2 regions of the Frateuria sp. GZRR35 genome follow, and region 2 is predicted to be linked to the other one. Evidence: riboswitches for the same ligand, from Rfam matches in the RefSeq annotation. Region 2 holds a riboswitch; the other holds the start of a gene.
The links. Region 2 has a riboswitch for cobalamin ahead of ACFWZ3_RS08100 (ribonucleoside-diphosphate reductase subunit alpha). Riboswitches for the same ligand answer to the same signal wherever they lie in the genome.

Region 1 (15,274 bases), on a different contig from region 2:
TGGCGGCGCGCTCGGCAACGTTGTTCGGCAGCGCGAGGTAGTAGCGGCCGGCGTTGCCGTAGACCTTGAAGCTCGAGTCGCCGTTGACGTCCCAGCTGGCGCCCAGACGCGGCTCCCACTGGTTCTTTTCGTCGACGAAGGCAATGCCGAGGTCGTTGTAGTTGGTGAAGTGGTCGTTGCGAACGCCGATGTTCAGCTGCAGGTTGTCAGTGACGTTCCACACGTCCTGCAGGTAGTACGCCTTCTGGTCCATCGTCATGCTGGTCTGGACACTGAAGATGTACTTGGCGACGTAGTAACCCTCGCCACCCGGTGCGCCGACGTTCAGCGTGGTGCTGATGTTCTTGGAAGGATCGGTCGCATGCGAGTAGATCCAGGCGTAGCCCGGGCCCGACATGGTCTGGCCCTGGTTCTTGGCCGTGTACTGCATATTGTCGATACCGACGGCAAGGTCGTGGTCACCCAGGCGGTAGTCGAAGTCGACGCGCAGACCGTCGGTGTGATTGGCCGCGTCCGGCGAATACACGTAGAAACCGCTCTGGTCGTTGGTGACGAACGGGCCACCGTACGCCGGGTTCTGGTTGGCCGAACCCGAAATCGCCGGAAGCTCGCTCTTGTTTCCGTAGACGACCGGGTTCTTGAAGTCGCCCTTACCGTAGGTGACGCTCAGCGTGGCGTTGTCACCGATGTAGCTGGTGTACTTGCCGATCAGGAACTGGGCCGAGTCCTTGTTCACGTCGTTGACGTAGGAGAAGGGCCCGGAGGTCAGCGTGTCGTAATCGAAATCGTACGCCGCGCCGCTGCCCGTGCTCTCCTCGCTCTTCAGCCCGGTCAGCTCGAAGACGTTGTTCTCGTCGATGTTCCAGTCCAACTTACCGTAGAAGTGCGTCTCGTGGTTGCTGTAGTAAACGTCGTTACCACCGATCGACTGGATGTTGCGCCCCTTCGTCTTGTTGGTCTCGGCCGACACGAACAAGTACAGCTTGTCCTTGATCAGCGGACCGCCGACGTAAGCGGAGTAGATCGTTTCCCAGCTCTTGTTCTTTTGCTTGTAACGGTACAGCGTGCCTTCCAGCTCGGGGTTCTCAACCTCATAGCCCGCCGGAAGCTCGCCAAAGGTCGGGTAATAGACGTTCTTGCCACCTTCGGCAAGGAAACGCGGCGCCCAGGCAATCTGACCACCGAAGTGCCATTCGTTGGTGCCACGCTTACCGATCTGGTTGATCACGCCGCCGTCGGAGCGACCGTACTTGGCGTCGTAGCCGCCGGTGAAGGTCTGCTGCTGGTCGATCGAACCGTACGGCAGGGAGAAGCCGCCCGTGTTGCGGTAAGGCTCACCGGTGTTGTAGCCGTTGACGTAGTAGGCGTTCTCGGTAACGCCAGCGCCGCCGAACGACACGGCATTGCCAAAGAAGCCACTGCCCTTCACCGCGCCAGGAGCAAGCAGCGCGATCGATTCGGCGCTACGGCCCACCGGCAGCTTCTGCAGGTCGGCAGCAGTGATGATGGTGCTGGAGTTGACGCTGGTGACGTCGATGGCGGGCAGCGCGCTGGCAACCACCTGGACTGCGCCCAGGTTCTGCGCGTTCTCTGCATTGGCAGTGCTGAAGGAGACGGACGTACCACCGCCCACGGCGATGCCGACGTTGTCCTGGGTCGCGAGGACCTCGCCGTCCTTGCGCAGGGTGACGGTGTAGCGGCCGACTGGCAGGCCATTGACGACGAAGCGGCCGTCCGCATCAACCGCGACTTCGCGGGTGGTGCCGTTCGAGCTCTGCACCATGACAGTCTCGCCGACAGCGGCCGGAGCCGTGCCGAAGATGCTGCCGGTTGTGGCCTGGCCGAAGGCCACACCAGTGAAGCCCAGACCCATGGCCAAAGCCAGCGTCAGGGCAGTGCGACGGGGCTGAGCCCCACGCAGCATGTAACCCTTGTTCATTCAAAATCTCCCCAGATCGACCCACAGACGAGTCTTGTAAAAAGCCGGGCGCGAGCTTTCGAGGCCAGCGTACCGACACCAACGACAAACGCTTCCTGTCCCGACATACGACTTATCGGACACGCCCCAGCGCTTCTTCGTTTACCTGCAAATCACAATACCGCAACGATTCGCTTGCCGAACGTAGCGTCGCCACTAACGGAATGTCAACCTTTTGTTAGCACTTTTCAGCAATGACCTTCGCTGTTGGGGAGCTTGGCTTTCCGCGTTAACATTCCGCCCGTTTTGGGTGTCCCTTGGCTCGCACCAAGGGATGAAACGGGAAGCCGGTGCGTTGTGCGATGCACAACAAGGCCGGCGCTGCCCCCGCAACGGTAAGCGAGTCGAACGGACGGCCCACGCCACTGTGCTTTGAGCATGGGAAGGCGCCGCCCGGCAGGCCTCATCGCCTGCGCCCGCGAGCCCGGAGACCGGCCCGAAGCGTTTGCCTGGTGGACCTGCGGTGGGCGGGCCGGACCTCGTGCGTGGCCCCGTGCCTGCCCGTCGCTCCTGTCCCCCGCCTCCGGTCGCCAGCTCATCCACGCTTGAGGCCGTGCGTGGGCGCACGGCCTAAGGACACACACCTCACCATGAAGAAGACCTTGCTTGCCGCCGCCTTGTGCGGCAGCTCGTTCGCCGCGCTGGCGGCCGACGCCACGGACCCGGCCGCGCTGTCGCCGGTGATCGTCACCGCCACGCGCACGGCGATTACCGTTGACGACGCGCTGTCGTCGGTCAGCGTGATCACCCGTGATGACATCGACCGGCTGCAGCCGGTCTCGCTGATCGACCTGCTCCAGGGGCTGCCCGGCGTGACCTTCGCCCAGGCTGGCGGGCTGGGCCAGCAAAGCTCGCTGTTCCTGCGCGGCACCAATTCCTCGCACACGTTGCTGCTGATCGATGGCGTGCGGGTCGGCACCGTGAGTGCCGGCATCCCCGCCTTCGACCAGTTGCCGCTGGACCAGATCGAACGCATTGAAGTGGTACGCGGACCGCGCTCGAGCCTTTACGGTGCCGATGCCATCGGTGGCGTGATCCAGATCTTCACCCGGCACGGGCCGCGCAACGGCAGCCTGGCGCCGTCGATGCGCCTGGGCACCGGCAGCCGCGGCTACGCCGACGGCCAGTTCGGCCTGGCCGGGGGCGACACGCACGCCTGGTACAACCTGAGCATCGGCGGCCAGTACACCCGCGGCATCAATGCCTGCCGCGTCGGCGCGGGTACCGTCTTCGCCGGCTGCTTCACCGACGAGCCGGATGCCGACGCCTACCGCAACCGCAACGCGCTGGCCAACGCCGGTTACCGCTGGGACAACGGCACCGAGCTGACCGCGACCTGGCTGCGCAGCGACAGCCGCGTGGAGTTCGACGGCGCGCCCTACGGCAACCAGCATCACAACCGCCAGCAAGTCGCCGGCGCGCAACTGGGCTTCGCTCCGCTGGCCGCCTGGAAGGTCACGCTGGCTGCCGGACAGAGCCTGGATGAGCAACGTACCGACAACGACGGCGTGTTCATGCGCTACGGCGATTCGCGCCGCAGCCAGGCCTCCTGGCAGAACGACCTGAGCCTGGCGGACAACCAGTTGCTGACGCTCGGCATCGACTGGCAGCGCGAACACCTCTCCAGCGACACCGGTTATCTCGACGACAGCCGCAGCGACACCGGCGGGTACGCGCAGTACCAGGGGAGTTTCGGCCGCCATGAGATCCAGCTGTCCGTGCGACGGGACGACAACCAGCAGTTCGGCGGCCATACTACCGGCGCGGCGGCATGGGGCTACGCCTTCGATCACGGACTGAAGCTGTCGGCCAGCTGGGGCAGCGCGTTCCACGCACCGACCTTCAACGACCTGTATTACCCCTACGGCAGCGGCAACCCCGACCTGCAGCCGGAGACTTCGCGCAGCGCCGAAGTGGGTCTCGCGCAGCAGAAGGCGACCTGGCATTGGGCACTGAACGCCTACCAGACCACCATCGACCAGCTGATCTCGCTGGACGCCAACTACTTCCCGCGCAACATCAGCCGCGCGCGCATCCGCGGACTGGAGGCCCAGGCCGGCACCGAGCTGGCGGGCTGGCGGGTGGAGGGCTACCTGACGCTGCAGCGTCCGGAAAACCGCGACGGCGGCGCCAACGATGGCCACCTGCTGCCGCGCCGGCCGGAGCGCACCGCGCGGGTGGAGCTCGACCGCCGCTTCGGCGCCTTCGGCGTGGGCGCCACCGTGCTCGCTGCCGGCGCGCGTTACGACGATCTGGCCAACCAGCGCCGGCTGGGCGGTTATGCGACCACCGACCTTCGCGCAAGTTACGCGTTCGCAGGCGGCTGGCAGGTGGAAGCGCGCCTGGCCAACGCATTGAATCGCCGCTACGAGACGGTCTACTACTTCAACCAGCCAGGGCGAAGCTGGTATCTGACGCTGCGCTACACGCCCGGGGGTTGAGCTTCGCGCCAGCCCGCCCCGTCCGCCCTTCTGGCAACTTCCCCCCGCAATCGGGGGAAGCTATGGCTGTCGACTGATCCGGCCCTGTCTTTCGGCAGGGGCCGGACTTCAGGCACATCCTTGCCGCAGGCCGGGAGGGCATAACGTGCGGCATGACCTTGCCCATCCTCTGGCCCACGAACCGCGCGGCGGCCTCGCGCTACGCTAGCCGTCCCGGCGCGGTGTCTGTGACGCGCCTTCCCCGCGGTACGGACGCCCCGTGAACATCTTCGCCCCCCTGATCCGCCGCCCGATCGGCACCTCGCTGCTGGCCCTGGGCCTGACCCTGGCTGGCCTGTGGGCCTACCTGCTGCTGGGCGTGGCCGCACTGCCTTCGCTCGATTTCCCCGGCGTCTACGTGATCGCCAGCCAGCCGGGCGCAAGCGCGCAAACCATGGCCACCACCATCCTGGCGCCGCTGGAACGCCACCTGGGCCGCATCCCGGGCGTGGACGAGATGTACGGCAACGCCACCGAAGGCCAGGCCTCGGTGATGGTGCGTTTCACTTTCGACCGCACCGCCGACAGCGCCGCGCGCGACGTGCAGGCGGCGATCAACGCCGCGGCGCCCGACCTGCCCTCGGGCATGCCCGGGCCGCCGCAGTACTTCAAGTTCGACACCGCGCAAATCCCGATCCTGTTCATCACCCTGACCTCCTCGGGGATGCCGCAGGACCAGTTGTTCGACCTTGCCGACACCCTGCTCAAACCGGCCGTCTCGCAGATCCAGGGCGTGGCGCAGGTGCAGGTGTTCGGTGGCACGCCGCACGCGGTGCGCATCGAGCTGGACACCGATGCACTGGCCGCCAAGGGGCTGACCGCCAATGACGTGGCCAACGCGCTGCGCGCGGCCAACGTCACCTCGCCGCAGGGCACGCTGAGCAACGGCCGCACGCAGATGACCGTCACCGCCAGCGATGGCCTGCAGACACCGGACGAGTTCGCCCATCTGCTGATCGCGATGAAGCATGGCGTGCCGGTGCGCCTGTCGGATGTCGCCCGCGTCTACGGTGGCCAGGAAGACAAGTACCAGGCGGCCTGGTTTGCCGACGCCAGTGGCAGCGCGCGCACGGTCGGCCTGCAGATCGCCAAGCGCCCCGAAGCCAACGCGGTGGCCACCGTGGAGGCGATCCGCGCCAAGCTGCCGCAACTGCGCGCCTCGCTGCCGGCCAGCATCCAGATGCACGCGGTGTTCGACCTGACCCAGACGACCAAGTCGGCGCTGCACGAGGTCGAGGTCGCGCTGCTGATCTCGATCGTGATGGTCGTGCTGGTGATGCTGGTGTTCCTGCGCCGGCTGCGGCCGACGCTGATCGCCACGCTGAGCGTGCCGCTGTCGCTGGCCGGCGCATTCGTGGCGATGTGGGCGCTGGGTTACACGCTGAACACGCTGTCGCTGGTCGCGCTGGTGCTGTGCATCGGCTTCGTGGTCGACGATGCGATCGTGGTGATCGAGAACATCGTGCGCCACATGGAACACGGCATGCCGCCGCTGCAGGCGGCGCTAACCGGCGTGCGCGAGATCGGCTTCACAGTGGTGTCGATCACGCTCTCGCTGGTGGCAGTGTTCGCACCGCTGCTGTTCGGCAACAACATGCTGGTGATGCTGCTGCGCGAGTTCTCGGTAACGCTGACCGCGGCGGTGGTGATCTCGGCGATCGTCTCGCTGACGCTCACGCCCGCCTTGTGCGGGCGCCTGCTCACCGCCGAGCCGGCCAACCCGCGCCCGCCCGGCCGCATCGAGCGCGCCGTGGAGAACTTTGATCGCGCGCTGCTGCGGCTTTACGAGCGCTCGCTGGACTGGGCCATGCACCATCGCCGGCTGATGCGCTGGCAGCCGCTGATCCTGCTGGTACTGACCGTCGTGCTGGGCATTGCGGTGGGCAAGACCGCCGGCGGCACCTTCATGCCCGACGAGGACACCGGCCAGCTGCAGGCGCAGGTCACCGCCGACGCCAACGTGTCGCCCGAACTGCTGACCGAACGCGTGCAGCAGGTGGCCAGGCTCATCAAGGAAGACCCCGCGGTCGCGGACATGCTCACCATGCTCGGCGGCAACGGCGGCGGCAACGGTGCGGTCGGCAACTCGGCGCAGATGTTCATGGACCTCAAGCCCCGCGGCGACGCCCCGGGCGACCGCCAGGTCGGCGCCAAGGAGGTGGTCGAGCGCCTGTCCAAGCGGCTGGACAAGCTCGCCGGCGTCGAGGTCGAAATCAGCATCGCGCAGTTCCTGGGCGGCGGCGGCAGCGGCGACAAAGGCGGCCAGTATGAATTCCAGCTGGTCAGCGACAACGGCGGCGACCTGCAGCCGTGGACGCTGAAGATGGTCCGTCGCCTGCGCGACACCAAGGAGTTCCGCGACGTCGGCAGTGACTTCGACCAGGCCGGCAAGCAGCAGATGCTCAAGGTCGACCGCGAGACCGCCGGCCGCCTGCACGTGAGCATGGGCGACATCGATTCGGCGCTGTACAACTCGTTCGGGCAGAACCCGGTATCGGTGATCTATTCGGACATCAACCAGTACCGCGTCGTGCTGACCTCGGCCAAGGCCGAGTCGATCAGCCCGCAGGCGCTACTCAACATCCACGTGCGCAACAGCCGCGGCGAGATGATCCCGCTCTCGGCGCTGGCGCGGATCGAACCCAACATCGCGCCGATGCGCATCCGCCACCACAACCAGCTCGAAGCCGCGACGGTCACCTACAACCTGGACAAGGGCGTGGACCAGCAGCGGGGCGTCAAGCTGGTCGAGCAGGCGGCCTTTGCGGTGCACCTGCCCGACGGCATCCGTGTCGACTTCACTGGCGCCAATCAACGCCTGCAGCAGGCCAAGTCCAACGGCCTGATCTTGTTGCTGGCCTCGATCCTGGCGATGTACATCGTGCTGGGCATCCTCTACGAGAGCCTGGGCCATCCGCTGACCATCCTTTCCACGCTGCCGGCCGCGGGCATGGGTGCATTCCTTGCCATGCTGGTGACGCAGACGCAGCTGTCGCTGATGGCGATCATCGCGATCCTGATGCTGATCGGCATCGTCAAGAAAAACGCGATCCTGATGGTCGACTTCGCGCTGGTCGCCCAGCGCGAGCGCAGCCTGCCACCGCCGGAGGCGATCCGCGAAGCCGCGCTGGTGCGCTTCCGCCCGATCACCATGACCACGCTGGTGGCGATGGGCGCGGCGCTGCCGCTGGCAATCGGTTTCGGCATTGGTTCGGAAATGCGCCAGCCGCTGGGCATCGCGATCGTCGGCGGCCTGCTGGTGTCGCAGTTGCTGACGCTGCTCAGCACGCCGGCGATCTACCTGTGGGGCTACGACCGCAAGATCCGCAAGGCCGCCCGGCGCCAGCGCCGCGAGGAGAAGAAGCGGCTCAAGGCGCTGGGCCGGCAGCAGGCCGCGAGCTGAGCCTCAGGCGGGCGCGCTCTGCGGGCGCGCCGCGCCGATGCCGCGCAGGGCCGGGCTGGCCAGGCAGCCGAGCGCGATCACGCTGAGCGCGAGCCCGGCACCGGCGAACAGCGCGCCGAGCGACACCAGCTTGAGCAGGCTGCCGGCCACCGCGGCGGACACCGGCCCGATGCCCATGAAAGTGAACATCAGCAGGCTCATGGTGCGGCCCATCAAGGCTGGCGGCACGCGCTGCTGGATCCAGCTCACGATCGCGATCTGCGCGATGCCCGCCAGCACGCCCACGCCGGCCAGCAGCAACGCGCCATGCACGGTGCTGTGCACCAGCGCGAGCGCGGCGAGCGCGAAGCCGGCCAGCGCGTCCATGCCCAGCACCAGCATGCCCAGCCGCCCGCCTACCGCACGCGCCACCGTCCGTGCCAGGAAGCCACCCACCAGCATGCCGCCGCCGTTGGCGGTCATCAGGATGCCCAGCGATGCGGCGCCAAGGTCCATCCGGCTGTTGGCCAGCACCGGCAGGCCGACCTGGATCGGCCCGCCGACGAAGATCGTGACCACCGCCGCGTAAAGCATGAAGGCGCGCAGCGGCAGATCGCCCCAGACATGGCGTACGCCAGCGCCGATGTCGGCCAGCACGCCCTTGCCAGCCGGTTTGGGCTGGCGGTCGGCGGCCGTGCGGATCAACCACAGCGAGGCGAGCGAGGCGAGAAAACTGACCGCGTCGATGGCGAACGCGAGACCGAGCCCCCGTGCCTCGGCGGCGCCATGGCCGGCATGCACGCCGATCACTACACCGGCCAGCGCGGGGCCGACGAACAGGCTCAACTGCCGCATGCCCATGAGCAAGGCGTTGGCCGAGGCCAGCTGTGTCGGTGGCACCAGCTGCGGCAGCAAGGCCGAGCCGGCGGGATAGGCGAACGCCGTCGCCACGCCGATGCCCAGTGCGATCGCATAGATGGCCGGCATGCCGACCGCGCCGGTCAGCACCAGGGCGGCCAGCAGCGCTACCAGCAGTGCGTTGACGCTGCGCGCCAGGAGCAGGACGCGCCGGGCCGAGAGCCGATCGACCATCGCGCCACCGATCAACATGAAGATCGCTCGCGGCAGCGCCATCGCGGCCAGTACCAGGCCGAGCGCCACCGGGTTGCCGGTCAGGCGCAGGACCAGCCATGGCAGCGCGACCAAGGTGAACTGATCGCCCAGCGCCGATACCGCGCTGCCGCCGAGCAGTAGGCGAAAGTCGCGATGGGCAAACAGCGGGGACCGGCGGCTTTCCGTCGGGTGATGATCCATGGGTGTCCTTGGCTGGCGACGTGGCGCCGGTGTGTCAGGGAGAAGAGGCGCGGCCCGGGCTGGCCGCGTCGGCCTCGTCCCACGCGATGGCGGCCAGGTGCCGCAAGTGATCACGTACGTCGCGCGGCCAGGCCTGGGTGAGTTGGGCGAAGCGTTCGCGTTCGCCGCGCCAGAACGCGCGGCTGGCCTCCTCGTGGCCGGGCAGGTTGCCGGTCATGGCGAGCATGAAGCGGTCGACCGCCTCGGCCGATTCGCGCGCGCGCTGGCGACCGCCGCCCTCGCGGATGGTCTGCTCCACCAGCCGCCGCAGCACCCCCGAGGCGCCGCCCGGCTGACTGGCCAGCCAGTCCCAGTGGCGTGGCAACAGGGTGACCTCGCGCGCGGTGACGCCCAGCCGCGGCCGGCCCGGCCCACGCACCGGGGCCGGTGCCGGTTGCAGCCGCGCCAGCACGTCCGCCTCGCTGCCACGCAGGTCGAACTCGACCGGGCGGCCGTTGCGGTCGTCGAACACCAGCAAGGCATCGGCCGCACCGCCATCGGCGGCGCGCTTGACCGCCAGCGCAACTTCTACGCACGGGCCACTGGCGAGCAGGCGGTGACCCTCGAAGGCGGTACAGGTCCTCGCGTGGGGATGCATGGCGTGGGTTCTCTGGCGGGGCGCGAAGTTTTACCCGGATTAAATGTCGAGTCAAGCGGCAACGGGGCTCTCCCATCAGTCCTGCATCCGCGCCCCTGCCCGCTTGCTAAGGTGCAGGCTTTCCAACGGAGGGATCGATCATGCGTAAGCGCCGGGCCAGCTGGCTGGCCTCCATTCCCCTGCTCGCCGCGATGGCGGGCACGCCGCTGGCGGCGGCCGAGCTGTCAGTGCCGCCGATCCCGTACCAGCAGCGCACGCTGGCCAACGGGCTGGAGGTGCTCAGCATCGAGGATCACGCCAGCCCGACCGTGGCGGTGCAGGTCTGGTACCACGTCGGTTCCAAGGACGATCCGCAGGGCCGCTCCGGCTTCGCGCACCTGTTCGAGCATCTGATGTTCAAGAGCACGGCGCACATGCACGCCGAGCAGATGGACCGGCTGACCGAGGACGTCGGCGGCGCCAACAACGCCTCCACCGGCGACGACGTCACCAATTACTTCGAGGTGATCCCCGGCAATTACCTGCAGACGCTGCTGTGGGCCGAAGCGGAGCGGCTGTCCAACCTCAACGTGGACGAAAAGAATTTCAAGTCCGAGCGCGCTGTGGTGGAGGAGGAGTACCGCCAGAGCGTGCTGGCCAACCCCTACGGCAAGCTGTTCAACACCATCGACCCGCACTCGTTTACGGTGCATCCCTACAAGCGACCGACCATCGGCAGCATCGAGGACCTGGAAGCGGCCTCGCTTGAGAACGTGATCGACTTCCACCGCACGTTCTACCGGCCCGACAACGCCACGCTCATCGTCGTCGGCGACTTCGACCCCAAGCAGCTCGATGCCTGGGTCGACCGCTACTTCGGCTGGATCCCCAAACCGTCCACGCCGATCCCGCAGGTGACCGTGCAGGAGCCGGCGCGCACGCAGGACAAGCGCTATACCGAGACCAGCGCCACGGCGCCATTGCCGGCGCTGGCGATCAGCTGGCTGGCTCCGCCGGCGCGCGACGCCGACACCATTCCGTTGCAGGTCGCCGCGGCACTGCTCTCGCAAGGCGAGTCCTCGCGTCTCTACCAGTCACTGGTGTACCGCGCCCAGGTGGCGCAGCAGGCCGGTGCCGAGGTCGATGCGCGGGTTGGGCCGGGGTTGTTCGTGGCCTATGCCATCCTCGCCAGCGGCCACTCGCCGGCCGACGCGGAAAAGCTGCTGCGCGCGGAAATCGAAAAGCTCGCCACGCAGCCGATCGCCGCGGCGGAGCTGGACAAAGTCAAGACGCAGCTGCTCACCACTGAAATCAAGGGACGCCAGACCGCGCAGGGCAAGGCCTTCGGCCTCGGCCAGGCCGCGTTGATCGAGGGTGACCCGGCTCGCATCAACACGGATCTGGCAGCGTTGCAGAAGGTCACTGCCGACGATGTGCAGCGCGTGCTCAAGCAGTACGTGACCGGCGCACACAGCGTCACCATCGATTACCTGCCGCAGGCCAAGGCCGGCGGCGCGCACCAGGGAGGTGCCCGATGATCCGCCTGAACCGTACGCGGCTGGCCGTCTTTACGGCCGCCCTGCTGTGCACCACGGCCGCTGCGGCGGTGGACTTTCCGACCACGCCGCCGGCGCCGGGCCCCGCGCCCACGCTGTCGCTGCCCACGCCGTCCAGCCAGGTCCTGTCCAATGGGCTGGAAGTGATCAGCATCCACCGCGACGGCCTGCCGCTGGTCACCGCCGAGCTGCTTCTGCGCCGGGGCAGCGCGCTGGATCCGGACGGCAAGGCCGGCCTGGCCCAGCTCACCGCCACGCTGCTGACGCGCGGTGCGGCCGGACGCAGCGCGCCGCAGATCGCCGCCGCCGCCGAGGCGCTGGGCGGTTCGCTGGATGCCGGCGCCGGCTGGGACCACAGCAGCGTCGCCATCACCGTGACCACGCCCCGGCTGCCCGCAGCACTGGCGCTGCTGGCGCAGGTCGCGCGCCAGCCCGACTTTGCGGCCACGGAACTGGAACGCGCGCGCAGCCAGGCGCTGGACGACCTGCACCTGATGCTCAGCCAGCCGACCCGCCTGGCGGCGCTGGCCGCCGGCCGCGCGGTATTCGGCGACGGCGCCTACGGTCATGCGTCGATGGGCACGCCCGGCTCGCTCAAGGCGATCACGCGCGCGGACGTGCAGGCGATGCACGCGGCGATCTACCGGCCGGATGATGCGGTGCTGATCCTCACCGGCGATATCACCCCGGCGCAGGCACGCACGCTGGCCCAGCAGGGCTTCGGCGACTGGTCGCGTCCGGCCACGTCGCTCGCGGCCATGCCGGCCGGCATGGGCAAGAGCACGCTGCCGCCGCTGCTGGTGATCGACCAGCCCGGCGCCGGGCAGGCCGGCGTAGTGGCCGCCCACGCCGCGCCGCCGCGTGACGACGCCGGTTACTACGCCGGCACGGTGGCCAACGCGGTGCTGGGCGGCTCGTACTCCGCCCGGCTCAACGAGGAGATCCGCATCAAGCGCGGGCTTTCCTACGGCGCCTTCAGCGGCCTTGACGGCCGGCGCGGCAGCGGCTTGTGGATCGCCTCGGCGCAGACCAAGAACCCGTCCGCGGCGAAGGTGGTCGACCTGATGCTCGGCGAGTTCAGCCGGCTCGGCCAGGCGCCGGTGGCGGACGACGAACTGGCCGCCCGCAAGGCCACCCTGATCGGCAGCTACGGCCGCAGCCTGGAGACCACTGCCGGCCTGGCCGACCAGCTGGAGGAACTGGCCACTTACGGCGTCGACCTGGCCGAGATCGGCCGCTATGTCGATCGCGTGCAGGCGGTGACCTCGACGCAGGTGCAGGCCTACGCCAGGGCGCACCTCGGCCCGGCCACGACCCACGTGGTGGTGGTGGGTGACGGGGCACAGTTCGACGAAGCGGTCCGCAAGGCGCACCCGCAGGCGGTGCGGCTGGAGGCCGCGGCACTGGACCTGGATCGCCCTGCGTTGGGCACCGGGGCGGCCGGGGCGCACAGCGACTAGGCGTCCCGGCACAACCGTTGTGGCGTAGGCGAACCCGGCTTCGAGGCCGGGTTCTTTTTTGTCGTGCGCGCGACACAGTGTTCGCCAGCATGCACGGCACGCTTCACCCGCCCACGACGGGATATATTAAACTATCGGGTACACAAACCTTCCCGTCCAAGAAAGGTCCCCCCATGTCCCCCATTTCTCCGCGTCTGTGCGGTGCACTGACGCTACTCCTGGCGACCACCGCGCTGCCGGCCGCCGCCGCCCACCTGGAAGTGCAGGGCGGGCGCAGCTACATGGACGACCATGGCGCCAATGCGGCGTTCGTGGAAGCCACGTTCGCACCGCACGCGGTCGGCAACAGCCGGCTGAACTGGTCGCCGGACGTTTCGGCCGGCTGGATCGACGGCCGCGATGTACGCCGCTATCGCACGGCCCCATTCGACACCCACCGGTCGGTGGCACTGCTGGCCGCCGGCGCCCGCTTCCACTACGGCGCGCCCGACGCCTGGTACCGCCCGCTGTTCTTCAGCTTCCAGCTGGCCGGCATCAATCACACCACCCAGGCGCTGTCGAGCCATTATCAGTTCGTCAGCACGCTGGGCTGGCAGGGCGAACACCTGAGCTTCCAGCTGCGCCATGTGTCCAACGGCGGCCTCAACGGCCCCAACCGCGGCGAGACCATGGCGCTGGTGGGCGTCGGGTTCGATCTTTGAAGAAGCCCACCCTGCGAAAAGAAAAGGCGCCCGCGGGCGCCTTTTTCGTCAGTGCCCGCCGCTGGCCGCCGGCCCGGCCTTGGCGATGAACGGCGGCCGGGTCAGCCAGATCACCAGCACCAGGCTGATGAAGACCCAGCCCAGCACATGGAAGATCTCGTTGAAGGAGATCTGATAACCCTGCTGGGTCGCCATCTGGTTGATCATCGCCGCGGCGCTCTGCGGATCGCCCATCGACGCCATCGCCGCGCGCGTGCCGGGGTCGTAGGCGGTGATGTGCTCGACCAGCTGCTCGTGGTGGGCCACCGCGCGGCGCTCCCAGAACAGCGTGGTGATCGAGGCGGAAAAACTGCCGCCCAGCGTGCGCAGGAACGTCGCCAGGCCCGAGCCCGACGCGATCTCGTTCTGCTGCAGGTCCGACAGCAGGATGGTCAGGATCGGCATGAAGAACAGCGCCACGCCCAGGCCCTGGATCAGCTGCACCAGCGCCACGTGATAGAAGTCCACGCCGATGTAGAAGTCCGAGCGCATGAAGCAGGTCACGCCCAGCACCACGAAGGCGATCGACGCGACCATGCGCAGGTCGAACTTGGGCGCGAACTTGCCCACGAAGAACGTCAGCAACACCGGCAGCACGCCGATCGGCGCGGTGGCATAGCCGGCCCAGGTCGCGGTGTAGCCGAGGTTGCGTTGCAGCCACAGCGGCATCAGCAGGCTCATCGCGAAGAAGGCCGCGTAGGCCAGGATCAGCGCGATCGTGCCGTAGGTGAAGTTGCGGTGGCGGAACAGCTTCAGGTCGACGATCGGGTCCTTGTCGGTCAGTTCCCAGATCAGGAAGATCGCCAGCGCGATCACCGAGACGATGCTGGTGACGATGATGAAGGTGGAATTGAACCAGTCCTCGTCGTTGCCCTTGTCCAGCACCACCTGCAGCGCGCCCACGCCGATGATCAGCGTGATCAGGCCGACGTAGTCGACCTTCGGCCGCTCGGTCTTGTCCGCGCGCCCGCGCATCTGGTTGCCCACCACCACGCTGGCAAAGATGCCGATCGGCACGTTGATGAAGAAGATCCACGGCCACGAGTAGTTGTCGGTGATCCAGCCACCCAGGATCGGGCCGGCGATGGGCGCGACTACCGTGACCATCGCCAGCAGCGCCAACGCCATGCCGCGCTTGGCGGGTGGGTAGATCGAGATCAGCAGGCTCTGCGTGATCGGATACATGGGTCCGGCCACCGCGCCCTGGATGGCGCGGAACAGGATCAGCATCTCCATGTTCTGCGACACGCCGCAGAGGAACGAGGTGAGCGCGAACAGCAGCGTGCACCAGATGAACAGCTTGATCTCGCCGAAGCGGCGGGTGAGGAAGCCGGTCAGCGGCAGCGAGATCGCCATGCTCACGGCGAACGAGGTGATCACCCAGGTGCTCTGGTTCACGCTCACGCCGAGGTTGCCGGCGATGGTCGGCAGCGACACGTTGGCGATGGTGGTGTCCAGCACCTGCATGAAGGTGGCCAGCGAGATGCCGACCGTGGTGAGCGCCATGCTGGGTGGACGGTATTGGGTGGTCATCGCGGAGGATTCGCTCGTTTGTAGGAGCGCCCTTGGGCGCGACCGAGGTGTCCGGTCGCGCCCAAGTGCGCTCCTACAGGTGGGTCAGTGGCCGCTGCCGGCCATGTTCGCGTGGATGATGGTCGCAATCAGGTCATCGGCCTGGTGCAGCTGCCGTTCGTACACATCCGTGCTGAAGGCCGGCTTGGACGGCGGCTGCTGCGCCAGCATCGGGC
Region 2 (15,274 bases):
CCGAGCCTGCCAGGCCATTTCCCCGGACGACCGCTGGTCGCCGGCGTGCTGCTGCTGGAGAAGGTCGCCGACGCCCTGCGCGTCTGGCGCGGCCAGCGTCTGGCCTGCGTGCGCGAGGCCAAGTTCGTCGCGCCGCTCAAGCCGGACGAGTCTGCCGAACTGCAATTGACGCCGTCCGGCGCGCAGGTACGCTTCGAGCTGCGCCGCGACGGTACCCTGCTGGCGCGCGGCCTGATCGAGGGAGCGACGGACGCATGACCCATCACTGGCAAAGCCGGCCCGAAGGCGGCGGACGCTTCGCGTTGTGGTTGATCCGCAATATCGCGCTGTACGGCGGGCGGCGGTTCGGGCGGCTGTTCCTGTACCCGATCACGCTGTACTTCTTCCTGCGCCGCGGTCCCGAGCGCGCCGCCTCGCGCGCGTATCTCTCGCGCGTGTTCGGACGGCGGGCGTCGGCGTGGCAGGTGATGCGGCACATCCATTGCTTCGCCGCCACGATCATGGACCGGATCTTCCTGCTCGCCCACGGCGAGAAGCCCTTCGAGATCGAGACGGTCGGGCTGGAGATGCTCGACGAGCGCCTGGCGCTCGGTCGCGGCGTGCTGCTGTTCGGTTCGCACCAGGGCAGCTTCGAGGCCTTGCGCGCGATCGGCGCGCGACGCCCGCAGATGCCGCTGCGCGTGCTGCTGGACAAGCAGAAGACCCCGGCGATGACCGAGCTGCTCGAAGCGCTGGCGCCGGAAGTGGGCGCGTGCGTGATCGATGCCTCGCAGGATGGCACCTCGATCACCCTGGCCATCGCCGAGGCCTGCCAGCAGGGTGCGCTGGTCGCGCTGCTGGCCGATCGCGGGCGTAGCCACGAGGCGTTGCGGCACGTGCCGTTCCTCGGGCAGAGCGCGCCGTTCCCGGTCGGTCCCTGGCTTCTGGCCCATTCGCTGAAGGTGCCGGTGGTTCTGTGCTTCGGCCTGTACATGGGCGGCCGCCGCTACCGCCTGGTGTTCGAGCCGATGGCCGACCAGGTGGACATTCCGCGCCACGACCGCGGCCCGGCACTGGATGCGCTCATCGCCCGTTATGCCCAGCGGTTGGAGCATTACGTCCACGTCGCCCCCTACAACTGGTTCAACTTCTATGACTTCTGGCAGCAAGATCAGCGCGGCGCTGTGCATCCTGGCCCTGACCTGCTCGGCGAACGCCTCGGCACCTGACGCCACCGACGCGCTGATCGGCCAGCTCGGCCGCCCCGCGCCCGCGCGCACCGCCTTCGCCGAAGCGCGTTTCATGCAGGTGCTGGAGCGGCCGCTGGTGGTTTCCGGCGAGCTGGCCTGGCTGGGCGGCGACACGCTCGAACGCCACGTCACCACGCCGCATGAGGAAACCGCGCGCATCGCCGACGGCAAGGTCACGCAGCAGCGCGAAGGCAAGGGCGAGCGCAGCTTCTCGCTGGAGCGCGCGCCGCAGCTGAAGGTGCTGGTGGACAGCTTCGTGGCGCTGCTCGGCGGCGACCCGGGCCGCCTGCGCCAGGCCTTCGCGATCGCCCGCCGCGGCGATGCCACGGGGGCCTGGACGCTGACCCTCACGCCGCGCGACCTGGAGGTCGCGCGCACCGTCGCCACCATTCGCATCGACGGCGAGGGCAATCAGGCGCGCTGCATGTGGATGCGGGAAGCCGATGGCGATGTCGCCGTCGACCTGCTCGGCAAGCTCGCGGCGAAGATGCCGTCCGAGCCCACCCGCGAGGCGCTCGCCGCGCTCTGCAAGGGCGCCTGACATGCCCCTGCGCGCGCGCGTCGCGCTGCTGGCCGGATGGCTGCTGGTCCTTGCCCTGCTCGGCCTGTGGGTGGTCAAACACCTGCAGGTCAGCTCCGACCTGCGCAGCTTCATGCCTGCGCCAACCACGCCCGACCAGCGCCTGCTGATGGAGCAGGTCGGCGAGGGTCCAGGCTCGCGCCTGTTGCTGCTGGCGATCACCGGCAAGGATGACGCCACGCTGGCGAAGCTGAGCCAGGCGCTCGCCACCAGGCTCAAGGGCGATCCGCGCTACGCACAGGTGCTCAACGGCAGCTTCGATCTCACAGCGCTCGACCCGAAGCTGCTGCCCTACCGCTACCTGCTCTCGCCCACGCTGGACACGCACGCGCTGGACGCAGAGTTCCTGGCCGATGAACTGCAACAGCGCCTGGACGAACTCGGCTCGCCCGCGGCCAGCCTGTTCAAGGGCCTGCTGCCGCGCGATCCCACGCTGGAAGTGCTCAAGCTCGCGCAGCGCTGGGCCCCGGCGCGCTCGCCGCAGATCCGCGACGGCGTGTGGTTCTCGCCACAGGGCGAGGCGCTGCTGCTGGTGCAGACACGCGCGGCCGGCTTCGATCCGGAGGCGCAGCAGGCAGCCATCGCCGGCATCGCGCAAACGTTGCATGCCTTGCCGGGCGGCGGCGATGCGAAGCTGATCGTCTCCGGGCCCGGCTACTTCAGCGTGGTCGCCAGCACGCAGACCCGCGAGCAGGCCGACTGGATCGGCCGCATCTCGACGATCGGGTTCATCGCCCTGCTGCTGCTCGCCTACCGCAGCATCGGCTCGCTGCTGCTGGCCGCGCTGCCAGTGGCCAGCGGCGCGCTGGGCGGCATCGCCGCGCTGACCGTCATCTACCCGCAGGTGCACGGCATCACGCTGGCGTTCGGTTTCACCCTGCTCGGCGTGGCGCAGGAGTACCCGATCCGCGTGTTGAGCCACCGCCGCGCCGGCGAGGACGCGGTGGCCAGCGTGCGCGACCTGTGGCCGCTGCTGCTCACTGCGATCGCCTCGGCGTGCATCGCCTACCTCGCTTTCTACGCGTCGGGTGTCAACGGCCTGAAGCAGCTGGCCGTGTTCACCATCGTCGGCCTGCTCGCCGCCGGCTTCAGCACGCGCTACCTGCTGCCGTACCTGCTGCCGGCGCGGGTGCGCGACGTCGCCGCGCTGCCGTGGCTCAAGCGCCTGCGCACGGCGGCCGACGCGTTGCCGCGGCCGCGCTGGATTCCCTGGGCGGTGGCCGTGCTGATCGTCGCACTGCTCGCGCTGGGGCGCGGGCCGTTCTGGCAGAACGATCTGGCCGCGCTCACCCCGCTACCGACCGACCTGCTGCAGCGCGACGCCCGCCTGCGCGCGGCGCTGGGCGCGCCGGACGTGCGTTACCTGCTGGTGCTGGAAGCGTCGACGCCCGAGGCCGTGCTTGCGCTGTCAGAGAAACTCGAGCCGAAGGTGGACGCGCTGGTCGCGGGCAAGGCGGCCGACGCCATCGAGCTGCCCTCGCGCTACCTGCCCAGCGCGGCGACGCAGCTTGCGCGCCAGCACAAGCTCCCGCACCGCGCGACGCTGGAACAGGCGCTCGCGCAGGCCACCGACGGCCTGCCGTTCCGGCGCGACCTGTTCGCGCCGTTCGTGGCCGACGTGGAAACCGCGCGCAGCCTGCCACCGCTCACGCCACAGGCGTTCGCGGCCAGCCCGCTGGGCCAGCGCCTGGCCGCGATGCTGGTCGAGCGCGATGGCCACTGGCTGGGCCTGGGTACCGTCAGCGGCGTGCACGATGCCGCGGCGCTGGCGACCCTGGCGCAAGGCGGCAGCGGCGCCGTGCGCGTGCTCGACCTCAAGGGCGCCGCCGAATCGCTGGTGGTCGCCTACCGCACGCGCATCCTGCAGGCCTTGCTCGTCGCCACGATCCTGCTGGTGCTGACCATCAGCCTGGCCCTGCGCAGCCTTCGCCGCGCCTGGCACGTGCTCGCGCCGATGACCCTGGCGACCTTCCTGGTACTGGCGGTCGAGCGCGTGGCCGGCGTGCAGGTCTCGCTGTTCCACCTGGTCGCGCTGATCCTGGCCGGCGGATTGGGGCTGCACTACGCACTGTTCTTCGAACGCGACACCGGCGACGCGGCCGAGCAGCGGCGCACGCTGCACGCCACCCTGGTGTGCGTGCTGTCCGCGCTGCTGGTATTCGGCATGCTGGCCTGGGCCACCATCCCGGTGCTGCGCGCGATCGGCCTTACCGTGAGCCTGGGCGTGGCCTTCCATTTCTGCCTTTCCATCCTGATGGCGCCGCACGCGCAGGCCGGACATGCTGCCGAAGAGTGACTGGGCGCACCTGATCCCGCACGCCGGCGGCATGTGCCTGCTCGATACGGTGCTCGACTGGGACGCGGACACCCTCCACGCCACCAGCGAGGGCCATGCGCGGGCCGACCACCCGCTGCGCGGCCCGGATGGCCTGCACGCGGTGCACCTGGCCGAATACGGCGCGCAGGCGATGGCCGTGCACGGCGCCTTGCGCGCGCGGGCGCAGGGCGTCGAAACGGTGCGTCCGGGCATGCTGGTGAGCCTGCGCGAGGTGCGGCTGGCGGTCGAGCACGTCTCCGCAAATGGACGCCTGGACGTCCATGCGCAGTGTCTCTACGCCGATGATGCCGGCGCGCAGTACACCTTCCGCGTCGAGCAGGGCGGGCAGCTGCTGGCCAGCGGCCGCGCCGCGGTGATCCATCCCGAAGGACCGATGCCATGAACACGAATCCCTCTTCCCGCCGTGCCCTCGTCACCGGCGGAAGCGGCGACCTCGGTGGCGCGATCTGCCGCGCGCTGGCGACGGCCGGCTACCAGGTGATCGTGCACGCCAACACCTGGCCCACGCGCGCCGAAGCGGTGGCGGCGGCGATCCGTGAGGAAGGCGGGCAGGCCAGTGCGATCGCCTTCGACGTCACCGATGGCGTCGCCACGCACGCCGCGCTGGAAGGGCTGCTGGCCGACGGCCCGATCCACGCCGTGGTCAGCAACGCCGGCGCGCACGACGACGCGCCGATGGCCGGCATGCGCGCCGAGCAGTGGCAGCGGGTCATCGACATTTCGCTCAACGGTTTTTTCCACGTCGTGCAGCCGCTGCTGCTGCCGATGGCGCGCGTGAGCTTCGGCCGCGTGGTGGCGGTGGGCTCGGTGGCGGGCCAGGTCGGCAACCGTGGCCAGGCCAACTACGCCGCGGCCAAGGCGGGCCTGCACGGCGCGGTGAAGTCGCTCGCGCGCGAGATGGCCTCGCGCGGCATCACCGCCAACGTGGTGGCGCCCGGCGTGATCGAGGGGCGGATGATCGGCGAGGCGTTCCCGCCCGAGCGCCTCCGCGAGATGGTACCGGCGCAGCGCGCCGGCAAGCCGGAGGAAGTCGCTGCGCTGGTGGCGTTCCTTTGCTCGGACGCGGCCGGCTACATCAACGGCCAGGTGATCGGTATCAACGGCGGCATGGCTTGACGCGATCGGGCAACGGCTGTCCCGAGCCTCCTCGCTAACGCCGGGCTCGGCCCCACTGCGGCGCCAACTACCGAGCCTTCCCCCGCGAACGCGGGGGAAGGTGCCGACAGGCGGATGGGGGCGCTTTTGGGCGATATCCGCAGGGAGCGTTTTTCGCAAGACCTCCCCCCATCCGCCCTTCGGGCACCTTCCCCCGTAAACGGGGGAAGGACTAGGCAGCTCTCCAGCCCGCGCAACGCGACGGGACTTGGTCAACCGCGGCGCCAACTACCGAGCCTTCCCCCGCGAACGCGGGGGAAGGCGCCGACAGGCGGACGGGGACGCATTTGGGCGATATCCGCAGGGAGAGTCTTTCGCAAGACCTCCCCCCATCCGCCCTTCGGGCACCTTCCCCCGTAAACGGAGGAAGGATTCGGTAACCACTCTTTTCCAGCCGGCGCAAGCGATGGGGCTTGGTCCACCGCGGCGCCAACTACCGAGCCTTCCTCCGCGAACGCGGGGGAAAGGATTCGGTAAACGCTCGTATCCGTCCCTGCAACCGCGACGGAGCTCGCCATCTCAGCCGCGGGCCGGTTGTGCCTTGCCCGTGCGGATGGCTTCCTGCAATAGCTGCTCCATCTGCTGCTCGGCCTTGTGAGTAACGTCCTGCTGGCGTTGTGCGAGCTTCTGCTGCTGCGCATCGAAAGCTGCCTGCTGCGATTCCAGTTCGCGCTGCTTTGCGGCGATGTCGTGCCGCATGGCGGCGTGCCGCTGCTCGAGCCGGGCCTGCCGCTGCTCGAGCGAACGCTGGCGTGCCTCATGCGCACGGGCGGCGGCTTCCTCCGAGCCTGCGCCGACTTCCACCGCCTCGGCAGCAAGTTCGGCTGCCTGGCCGGCAAGTTCCGCCTGTTGGCGGGCAAAGTCTGCGTCACGCTCGGCCAGCCCGGCCTGCTGGCCGGCCAGGCGTCCTTGCTCCCCGGCCAGCCTGCCCTGTTCGCTCGCCATGTCGGTCACCGGCGCGTAGATCGCCTTGGCCTGCGCGATCACAGCCGGGTCGTGCACGACATACGTCTTGTCTTCATGCCGGAACCAAACCAGGGGGTCGCCGCCACGATGCATCCGCTGCGCGGCGGACACGTCGGCCCGGGTACCGCTGATGATCGTGGTGTCGCCATCGAAGATCGCCAGGCCACTGCGCGCACCCGCGTCCATCTCGACATGCACCTGGTTGCCGAAGCTGGCCAGGCCCGGCGGCGGGGGCGGCGGGGGCGAGGGCGGAGCCGGCGGAGCGGGGGGCGCCGGCGGCAGCGCGGGAGGAGCCGGTGGTGGCGGCGGCGGGATGCGGACGTGCGCTGCCCGGGTGGCCGGTGTCGGCCGTGCAGCGGGTGACGCAGACGCCGCGGGCGCCGGCCGTGCTGCCGGAAGCGGCGTCGCAACCGGTGTTGGGGTGGCTGGCGCAACCGCACTGCCGGCGGTGACGCGGTAGGGCACCACGCCCGCCACCGCGATCGCAACAAGCAGCAGCCAGCCGCGGCTGCGGCGGGAAGTGGCCTCGATGTGCTGCAACATGGTCAGTCGCCTCTTGAGGTTGTGGAACGTGGGGGACGCACCGGCCAGGCCGGAGGGGAGCGGTGTGGCCACGCCCAGCCGCAGCAGCAGCCGACCGTAGGCCTGTGGGGCGCCGCCGGTCGCAGCGAGCGCCTGGGCGTCGCAGGCGGCCTCGCGGCTGAGCGCGTATTCGCGCATCGCCCAGGCCACCAGCGGATGGAAGAAGAACAGCCGTTGCGCCAGCGCGGGGATCCACCCCAGCCACAGGTCGCCGCGGCGCAGGTGCGCCAGTTCGTGCGCGATGGCCATCGCCGTCTCCTCGTCGGAGAGGCGTGCGTCGGCCGGAAACAGCACCAGGGGATGCCAGGCACCGAGTACCTGCGGCGAGCCGATGCTCGGCGAGAGCGCAAGCTGTGGCGCGCGGCGCAGGCCCAATCGCCCGGCCAGCGCCTGGCAGGCGCCCTGCCAGGCCGCTGGCGCCGGCTGTGCCCCGATACGGGCCCGTGCGACACGCCAGCGTTGACGCACGACCTGTGCGATCTGCAGTGCCACGCCGCCGAGCCAGGCCGCAAGCAGCAGCGCAGCCCATGGGAATGGCGGTTCCTGCGCGGGCAGGTCGGTGGCCGCGGTCGTCATCGGCGTCGTGTGGGTCGCCATCGGCAGCATCACGACCGGGGGCGCGCGCGTGACCATGACCGGCGATTCCTTGGGCGCCGGCAGCCAGTGCAACTGCAACGGCGCGTGCCAGGCCAGGCCCAGCACCAGCTGCGCGCCGACCAGCCACCAGAGCATGCAGCGCACCGCGGCCGGCAGCCGCGGGAGCAGGCGGCAGACCAGGGCAACCGCGCCGATCAGCAGGCACGCCTGCGCCGAGGTCCACAGCAGACGGGCCGAAAGCGCGTCGAGCAAACCGGCAAAGAGAGACATGGCTTTAGGACTCCTTGCGCCGTGACTGCAACTGCGCCACCAGCGCCTCCAGTTCAGCCAACTCGGTGTCGCTCACTTCGGCGCGTTCGGACAGGTAGGCGACGAACGGCGAAACCGAGCCGCTCAGGGTTTTCTCCACGAAACTGCCGACCGCGTGGCGCATGGCCTCGCCGGGCGCGGTCGCCGGGCTGTAGCGGTAGACGCCACCGGCCTGGCGGCGCTTGAGGTAACCCTTGCCGCGCAGGCGCTCCATCATGGTCAGCACGGTCGAGCGGGCCAGGCCACGCGTTTCGCCGAAGCCGGCGGCGACCTCACCGACCGAGGCGGGGGCGTGTTCGGCCAGGTAATGGAGCAGGGCGAGTTCCTGGTCACCGATGGTGGGGCGGGGCATGGCGGCTTTCCTGACTACAGTTGTAGTCAAGCTAGCGCTGACTACATTTGTAGTCAATAGGTCGATGGTTTAGCGGATAAGGCCCCCTCGTCCCTGTGGAGAGCGGGCTGGGCCCGGTTGGCTCCCTCTCCCCCAGCACTTATCAGGGATGGGGGAGAGGGCTGGGGTGAGAGGGCACGGCTTGCGGGGAGGGCCGGCGGGAGCGCTGCGGAAAAGCCTCGCCGTTTCGAATACCCCGGCGAGCCCCGGCCCCTCACCCCAACCCTCTCCCCGCAGGGGAGAGGGAGCTGGGAGGTCTATGGCAGGGGGATGTGGGGGCCGCCGGTAAAGACCGTCTGCCGCCCGCCGAGTGCGTGCACTCCCGGCCATCGATGCCGCGCGGATGCCGGCGTTCGATGCCGGTAATCGACAGCAGCGGGCTGTGGGCAGCACGTCACCCAAGCCAGGCTCATCGGTGCCTCGCGCATGCGAGACATGAGCCTCTCAGAACGCCATGTCGAACGCCACTTCGCCCTGCACGCCGACCTGGTAGGCCGACACCCGCCGTTCGAAGAAGTTGGTGACTTCCTGCACGTCCTGCAGGTCCATGAAGTCGAACGGGTTGGTGGCGCCGTATTTCTTCGGCAGGCCGAGCTGCACCAGGCGCTGGTCGGCGCAGTACTCCAGGTACTGGCGCATGTCCTTGACCGACAGCCCGGCCACGCCGCCGGAGAGCACGTCGTGCGCGAATTGCGTCTCGCAGTCGATGGCTTCCTCCAGCATCTGCTCGACCTGCAGGCGCAGCTCATCGTCGAACAGCTCAGGCTCCTCCGCGCGCACGGTGCGCACCACTTCAAAGGCAAAGGCCATGTGGCCCGATTCGTCGCGGAACACCCAGTTGGTGCCGGAGGCCAGCCCGTGCAACAGGCCGCGCGAGCGCAGGTAGTAGACGTAGGCGAAAGCGGCGTAGAAGAACAGGCCCTCGATGCAGGCGGCAAAGCAGATCAGGTTCAGCAGGAACTGCCGGCGCTGCTCGCGGGTTTCGATGCGGCGCAGATGGTGGACCGAATCGATCCACCGGAAGCAGAACGCGCCCTTGGCGCGGATCGAGGGAATCGCCTCGATCGCCGCGAACGCCTTGTGCCGCTCGGCCGGGTCGGGAATATAGGTATCCAGCAGGGTCAGGTAGAACTGCACGTGCAGCGCTTCCTCGTACAGCTGGCGCGAGAGGTACATGCGCGCTTCGGGCGCGTTGACGTGCTGGTAGAGGTTGAGCACCAGGTTATTGGCCACGATGGTGTCGCCCGTGGCGAAGAAGGCGACCAGTCGTTGGATCAGGTGGCGCTCGGCGGGCCCCATTTTGCCGTTGAGATCGTTGAGGTCGGGCGCGAAGTCGACCTCGTCCACCGTCCAGGTGTTGCGAATGGCGGCGCGGTACATCTCATAGAACGCCGGGTAGCGCATCGGGCGCAGGGTGAGGGCGTAGCCGGGGTCGAGCAGTTGGCTGGTCATGGGTGTGCCTTTGATTCTTCTTTCTCCCCTTCGGGAGAAGGTGCCCGAAGGGCGGATGAGGGTGCGGACCTTGCGCGGGATTCGGACGCACGGTCCTTCGGCTTGGGCGGTGCGCGCTTACGCGCGGGGCGAGCGCGCTTCGTGCACGCGGACACCCTCCTGTAGGAGCGCACCCTGTGCGCGACCGGACGTCCAGACTGCGTCGTTCGTGGTAGGGGCCGTACCCTCACCCCCGCGGTGTCCCGGTGGCAGAAAGGCTTTCAGACCTCGTAGTCGTCGTGGACGAACTTGCTGATGTACGTGGCCAGGCCCTCGCCCGCTTCCGCCAGGATCTGCATGTTCCGCACGTGCTCGGCACCCGCGCTGGCTGCCGAATACCGGTAATCCTTGCCGTTGACGAACCAAACCTGGATCCAGTCGGCGCCCAGTTCGTAGGCGACTACCCCCGAATGGCCGTCCAGATTGCGATATGGCTGCATGCGCCTCTCCCATCACTGGCAGGCCTCGCAATACTCCGGATTCTCCAGTGAACAGAACACCGCTGCGCTCGCCTGTTGCTGGTCCGGCGCGGCGACGGTGGTCTTGGCGATCTTCGTCGCCGGGCGCGAGCGCAGGTAATAGGTGGTCTTGATGCCCGCCTTCCAGGCGTACATGTACATCGAGGAAAGCTGCCCGATGTTTGGATTCTCCATGAACAGGTTCAGCGACTGGCTCTGGTCGATATACGCCCCGCGCGCGGCGGCCAGGTCGATCAAGGCCTTCTGCGGCAGCTCCCATACGGTGCGGTAGACCTGGCGCAGGCGCTCGGGAATCGCCGCGATGCCCTGGATCGAGCCCTCGGCCAGCTTGATCGCGTCGCGCACCTCGGCGGTCCACAGCCCCAGTGTCTTGAGCTCCTCGACCAGATAGCGGTTGACCACCAGGAAGTCGCCCGAGAGCGTCTCGCGCTTGAACAGGTTGGACACCTGCGGCTCGATGCACTCGTAGCAGCCGGCGATCGAGGCAATGGTGGCGGTGGGCGCGATGGCGATCAGCAGCGAGTTGCGTAGGCCGCCGGCCTGGATGCGCGCACGCAAGGCATCCCAGCGCGCGGAGTCGCTGACTGACGCCTGCGGCCAGTAGTCGAACTGCAGCTCGCCGCGGGCGGCGCGGGTCTGGCCGAAGCCCGGGTGCGGGCCGGCCTGCTCGGCCAGCGTGCAGGACTCGTCCAGCGCGTGGAAGTAGATTTCCTCGGCGATGCGGGTCGACAGCGCCAGCGCCTCGGCCGAGTCGAACGGCAAGCGAAGCTGGAACAACGCATCCTGCAGGCCCATCACGCCCAGGCCCACGGGACGCCACTTCTGGTTGGCGCGCCGGGCCGTCGCGATCGGATAGAAGTTGAGGTCGATCACCCGGTCGAGCTGCCGCACGGCGGTGCGCACGGTGTCGGCGAGCTTGTCGAAGTCGAAGGCGCCATCGCCGAGGTGGCGCGCCAGGTTGATCGAGCCCAGGTTGCACACCGCCGTCTCGTCGGTGCCGGTGACTTCCAGGATTTCCGTGCACAGGTTGGACAGGTGGATCACGTTGTCCGGCTCGGCCGTCTGGTTGCCGGTGGCGTTGCAGCGATCCTTGAAGGTCATCCAGCCGTTGCCGGTCTGCGCCAGCGTGCGCAGCATGCGCGCGTAGAGCTCGCGCGCCTTGACCGTCTTCACGGCAAGGCCCGCCGCTTCCGCGTCGCGGTAGGCGCGCTCGAAGGCCACGCCCCACAGGTCCACCAGTTGCGGCACCGCCTTCGGATCGAACAGCGACCAGTCGCCGTCGGCCTCGACGCGGCGCATGAACTCGTCGGGGATCCAGTTGGCGAGATTCAGGTTGTGCGTGCGCCGTGCCTCGTCGCCGGTGTTGTCGCGCAGCTCCAGGAACTCCTCGACGTCGGCGTGCCAGGGCTCGACGTACACGCAGCACGCACCCTTGCGCTTGCCGCCCTGGTTGACCGCGGCGACCGAGGCATCGAGCGTCTTCAGCCACGGCACCAGCCCGTTGGAATGGCCATTGGTGCCGCGGATCAGCGAGCCGCGCGAGCGCACGCGGGTGAACGCCAGGCCAATGCCGCCGGCGAACTTGGACAGCTTGGCGACGTCCGCGTACTTGTCGTAGATCGCTTCCAGCGAATCGGCCGGCGAGTCGAGCAGGAAGCAGGAAGAGAGCTGCTCGTGCGCGGTGCCCGCATTGAACAGTGTGGGTGAGCTGGGGATGTAGTCGAGCGAGGAAAACAGGCGGTAGAGCTCCAGCGCCTCGCCCACGTCGTTGCCGCCGAGCGCGCAGGCGATCCGCATGAAGAAGTGCTGCGACGTCTCGATCACCTTGCGCGTCTGTGGGTGGCGCAGCAGGTAGCGGTCGTACACCGTGCGCAGGCCGAAGTACTCGAAGCGGCGGGTCGCGAGCGGATCGATCGCGTCGTTCAACTTGCGCGCGTGCGCGGTGACGAAATCGCGCAGGCGCGCGTTGAGCAGGCTTAAGCTCGCGCCGCGCGCGATCGACTGCGAGAAGCTCTGGATCTCCTGCCCGCGCACTTCCTTGTCGATGTAGGCGCCGAGCAGGCGCGCGGCGAGCTGGCCGTATTCGGGCTCCTCCGCGGTGAGCGCGGCGGCGGTACGGATCGAGAGCTGGTCCAGCTCCGCCGTGCTGGCGCCGTCGTACAGGCCGCCGATGGTTTTCAGCGCCACGCGCAGCGGGTCGACCGCGTGCAGACCATCGGCGTTGCGCGTTACCGCGCGCACGATCTTGTTGACGTCCACGCTTTCGGTGGCGCCGTTGCGCTTGGTCACGCGCATCTGCGCGGGACTGTGCGGAGGGGTCAGGGCAAAGCTGTCGTCGGCATGCGCGGGCGTGCCTTCGGGGGAAGGAGTGTCGAGGGTGTCCATGCGGAAGCTCCGGAAGGGAAGCCGCCGCGCCGATACGGAGGAGAACGCACCGACGCGACGGTTCCGAAAACGTCAAACGCCTGCTCCCGCGCGCAGGGCCTGAGGGCTCGCTTCCGATGGACGGCACGCCCCACGCGGGCGCCAGAACGCCCGCATGCGACGCGCCTCCCCGCGGAAGCGGTCACCCGCGCTGGGTCGCGACAGGGTCGGGCGGCCGCGTCTCATGGAGCGCGACCGCCGGCCCATGGGGCCCGGCGTGCCGGCAGGTCTTCGGACTCGCGGACACCGGATCGTTCGATCCGTCCTACTTGCCCTCGCTTCCCAGGCGCTGCGGCCCAGTGCATGTGAGGACGTTCGTTTCCGCTTACCGCTGCGGGGCAGTTCCGGATTCGCACCGGATTCCCTTTTAAGCCCGACCGACAGTCGCGTCTGGACGGGCACCGACGAGACACAACATATCGGGGAGGTTGGCGGCGGTCAACCCATGATTTAGTGGTGCGAAGCTGAGGTCGAGTCTGCCGCCGACATCCCGGCTACACCTATTTGTAGGAGCCCGCTTGCGGGCGATGCTTTGGATGCAGGGGCACAAAAGCGTCGCCTACAAGTCGGCTCCCACGGGCTGTCCGACGAGTGCTGACAACGCCGCGCTCACCTGTCCGCCACGAGTGCGTGCCTATCGTCGCGAGCCATACCCAGCCACAACGGGAGCGGATGATGGCCACGACGAAAACCGCCAGGCGCGGCACCGGCACCGGCACCGGCAAGGCGGTAGCGAAAGAGCGGCAGGTGCAATCGCAGATCGATGCCGAGGACAAGCAGAAGCAGAAGGCCAAGGCGAGCAAGTCCGCGAGCAAGAAGAGCGCCGCCAAGAAACAGCCCGGCCAGACCAGCCCTCGCCCCAAACCGCGTCCGCCGCTGCCCGAGCAGCATCTGAGCAAGCCCGGCAAGGAGGCGAAGCTCAAGCCCCGCCCGCAGTTCGAGGCGCCCGACTACCGCGGCAGCGGCAAGCTCCAAGACATGGGCGCGATCATCACCGGCGCCGATTCGGGCATCGGCCGCGCGGTGGCGGTGTTGTTCGCGCGCGAGGGCGCGGACGTGGCGGTGGTGTACCTGTCCGAGGACGAGGACGCGCGCGAAACCAAACGCTACGTGGAGAAGGAGGGCCGCCGCTGCCTGCTTATCCGCGGGGACGTAAAGGATCCAGACTTCTGCGAGCAGGCGGTGCAACAGACCGTGGACGAGTTCGGCCGTCTGGACGTCCTGGTGAACAACGCGGCGTTCCAGGAACACGCCGACGCGCTGGAGGACATCACCGAAGAACACTTCGACCTCACCATGCGCACCAACATCTATGGCTATTTCCACATGGCCAGGGCGGCGCTGCCGCACCTGCACGAGGGCAGCGCGATCATCAACACCGGCTCGGAAACCGGCCTGTTCGGCAACGCGCACCTGCTCGACTACTCGGCCACCAAGGGCGCGATCCATGCCTTCACCATGTCGCTGGCGAGCAACCTGGTGTCGCGCGGCATCCGCGTCAACGCGGTGGCGCCGGGCCCGGTGTGGACGCCACTCAATCCCGCCGACAAGTCGGCCAAGCAGGTGGCCAAGTTCGGCCAGCAGAACCCGTGGGGCCGACCGGCACAACCGGAGGAGCTCTCGCCTGCGTACGTGTTCCTGGCCGCGCCCAGCTGTTCGAGCTATATCAGCGGCGCGATCCTCCCGGTGATGGGCGGCTCGACGGGCTGACGTCATGCACCTGTCGGACCCGTGGTGGGTGTATGCGCTGCGCGGGGCAGGCGTCTACCTTGGCCTGCTGGTCCTGCTGCGGCTGCTGGGCAAGCGCTCATTCGGCGAGATGACCACCTTCGACATCGTGGTGCTGATGCTGGTCGGCGGCACCTTGCGCACCGCGATCATCGGCGACGACAAGGCGCCGCTGGCGGCGATCATCGGCGTGCTGGCGATCTTCCTGCTGGACAAGGGCATCGCCTGGACCTGCGCGCGCTGGGCCGGCCTGGACCGGCTGGTCGAGGGCAAGGCCAGCCTGCTGGCGCGCGACGGCAAGGTGATCGAGGGCTCGTTGCGCAAGCACGACATGTCCGAGGAAGCCTTCCGCCGCGTACTGCGCGAGAAAGGCTTGCGCGAAGTGGGCGACGTGGCTGAAGTGCGGCTGGAGGCCAACGGCAAGATCAGCGTGCTGAAGGCCTCGAAGCAGTAGCCCGGGCGTCCGGCCGCGAACTGTCGCCAACTCCGGGTGCCCGCGGTAAAGCGGCGGCAGCTCCTCCAGGAGCAAGAGGGATCACCAGGCAAAGTGAAGTGCGCGCAGCGCTTATCCCCCGCCGGGCTTAGTCGCCATCTCTTTTGGGAGGTTCGCCGCAGGCGAGCCAAGTCGCGGGGAGACTCGCAAGAACGACAAGTAAGGCAGCGCTCTCGCAGGCATTCCCGCGAGCCCCGGCCCCTCACCCCACCCTCTCCCCGGAGGGGAGAGGGAGCCAAGTGCGGCGCTCCGGCACCCAAACGCGCAAGCCCTCTTGCCTCAGCTCCCGAGCGCCCGCGGTAAAGCGGCGGCAGCTCCTCTAAGAGCAAGCGACTGACCAAGCAAGGCGAGGCGGTACCTAGCTCTTATCCCTCACCGGGCTTAGCAGGCCATTTCTTTGGTTACTTTCTTTGGGCCAGCAAAGAAAGTGACCCGAGCGCCGGCAGGCGGTCGGAAGCCCGCGGCAGGCGAGCCCAGTCGCGGTGAGGCCACGCAAGGGCGACAACCAATGC

Region 1: it holds a riboswitch for cobalamin, as region 2 does, so the genes downstream of both, btuB (TonB-dependent vitamin B12 receptor) here and ACFWZ3_RS08100 (ribonucleoside-diphosphate reductase subunit alpha) in region 2, are expected to answer to the same signal.

What each region holds. Positions count from the first base shown of each region.
Region 1 is NZ_JBHZGL010000008.1:116,146-131,419, reverse strand. It holds gene ACFWZ3_RS11380 (TonB-dependent receptor) at 1-1,939, opposite strand, end outside; cobalamin riboswitch at 2,210-2,432, shown strand; gene btuB (TonB-dependent vitamin B12 receptor) at 2,569-4,419, shown strand; gene ACFWZ3_RS11370 (efflux RND transporter permease subunit) at 4,679-7,861, shown strand; gene ACFWZ3_RS11365 (MFS transporter) at 7,865-9,154, opposite strand; gene ACFWZ3_RS11360 (DUF2239 family protein) at 9,189-9,791, opposite strand; gene ACFWZ3_RS11355 (M16 family metallopeptidase) at 9,932-11,308, shown strand; gene ACFWZ3_RS11350 (M16 family metallopeptidase) at 11,305-12,786, shown strand; gene ACFWZ3_RS11345 (acyloxyacyl hydrolase) at 12,960-13,487, shown strand; gene ACFWZ3_RS11340 (DHA2 family efflux MFS transporter permease subunit) at 13,536-15,059, opposite strand; gene ACFWZ3_RS11335 (HlyD family secretion protein) at 15,144-15,274, opposite strand, start outside.
Region 2 is NZ_JBHZGL010000005.1:131,849-147,122, reverse strand. It holds gene ACFWZ3_RS08150 (hydroxymyristoyl-ACP dehydratase) at 1-258, shown strand, start outside; gene ACFWZ3_RS08145 (LpxL/LpxP family acyltransferase) at 255-1,208, shown strand; gene ACFWZ3_RS08140 (LolA-related protein) at 1,132-1,770, shown strand; gene ACFWZ3_RS08135 (MMPL family transporter) at 1,772-4,105, shown strand; gene ACFWZ3_RS08130 (ApeP family dehydratase) at 4,089-4,529, shown strand; gene fabG (3-oxoacyl-ACP reductase FabG) at 4,526-5,263, shown strand; gene ACFWZ3_RS08120 (M56 family metallopeptidase) at 5,822-7,717, opposite strand; gene ACFWZ3_RS08115 (BlaI/MecI/CopY family transcriptional regulator) at 7,722-8,108, opposite strand; gene ACFWZ3_RS08110 (ribonucleotide-diphosphate reductase subunit beta) at 8,592-9,599, opposite strand; gene ACFWZ3_RS08105 (hypothetical protein) at 9,860-10,078, opposite strand; gene ACFWZ3_RS08100 (ribonucleoside-diphosphate reductase subunit alpha) at 10,091-12,502, opposite strand; cobalamin riboswitch at 12,747-12,962, opposite strand; gene ACFWZ3_RS08095 (SDR family oxidoreductase) at 13,133-14,251, shown strand; gene ACFWZ3_RS08090 (DUF421 domain-containing protein) at 14,256-14,723, shown strand.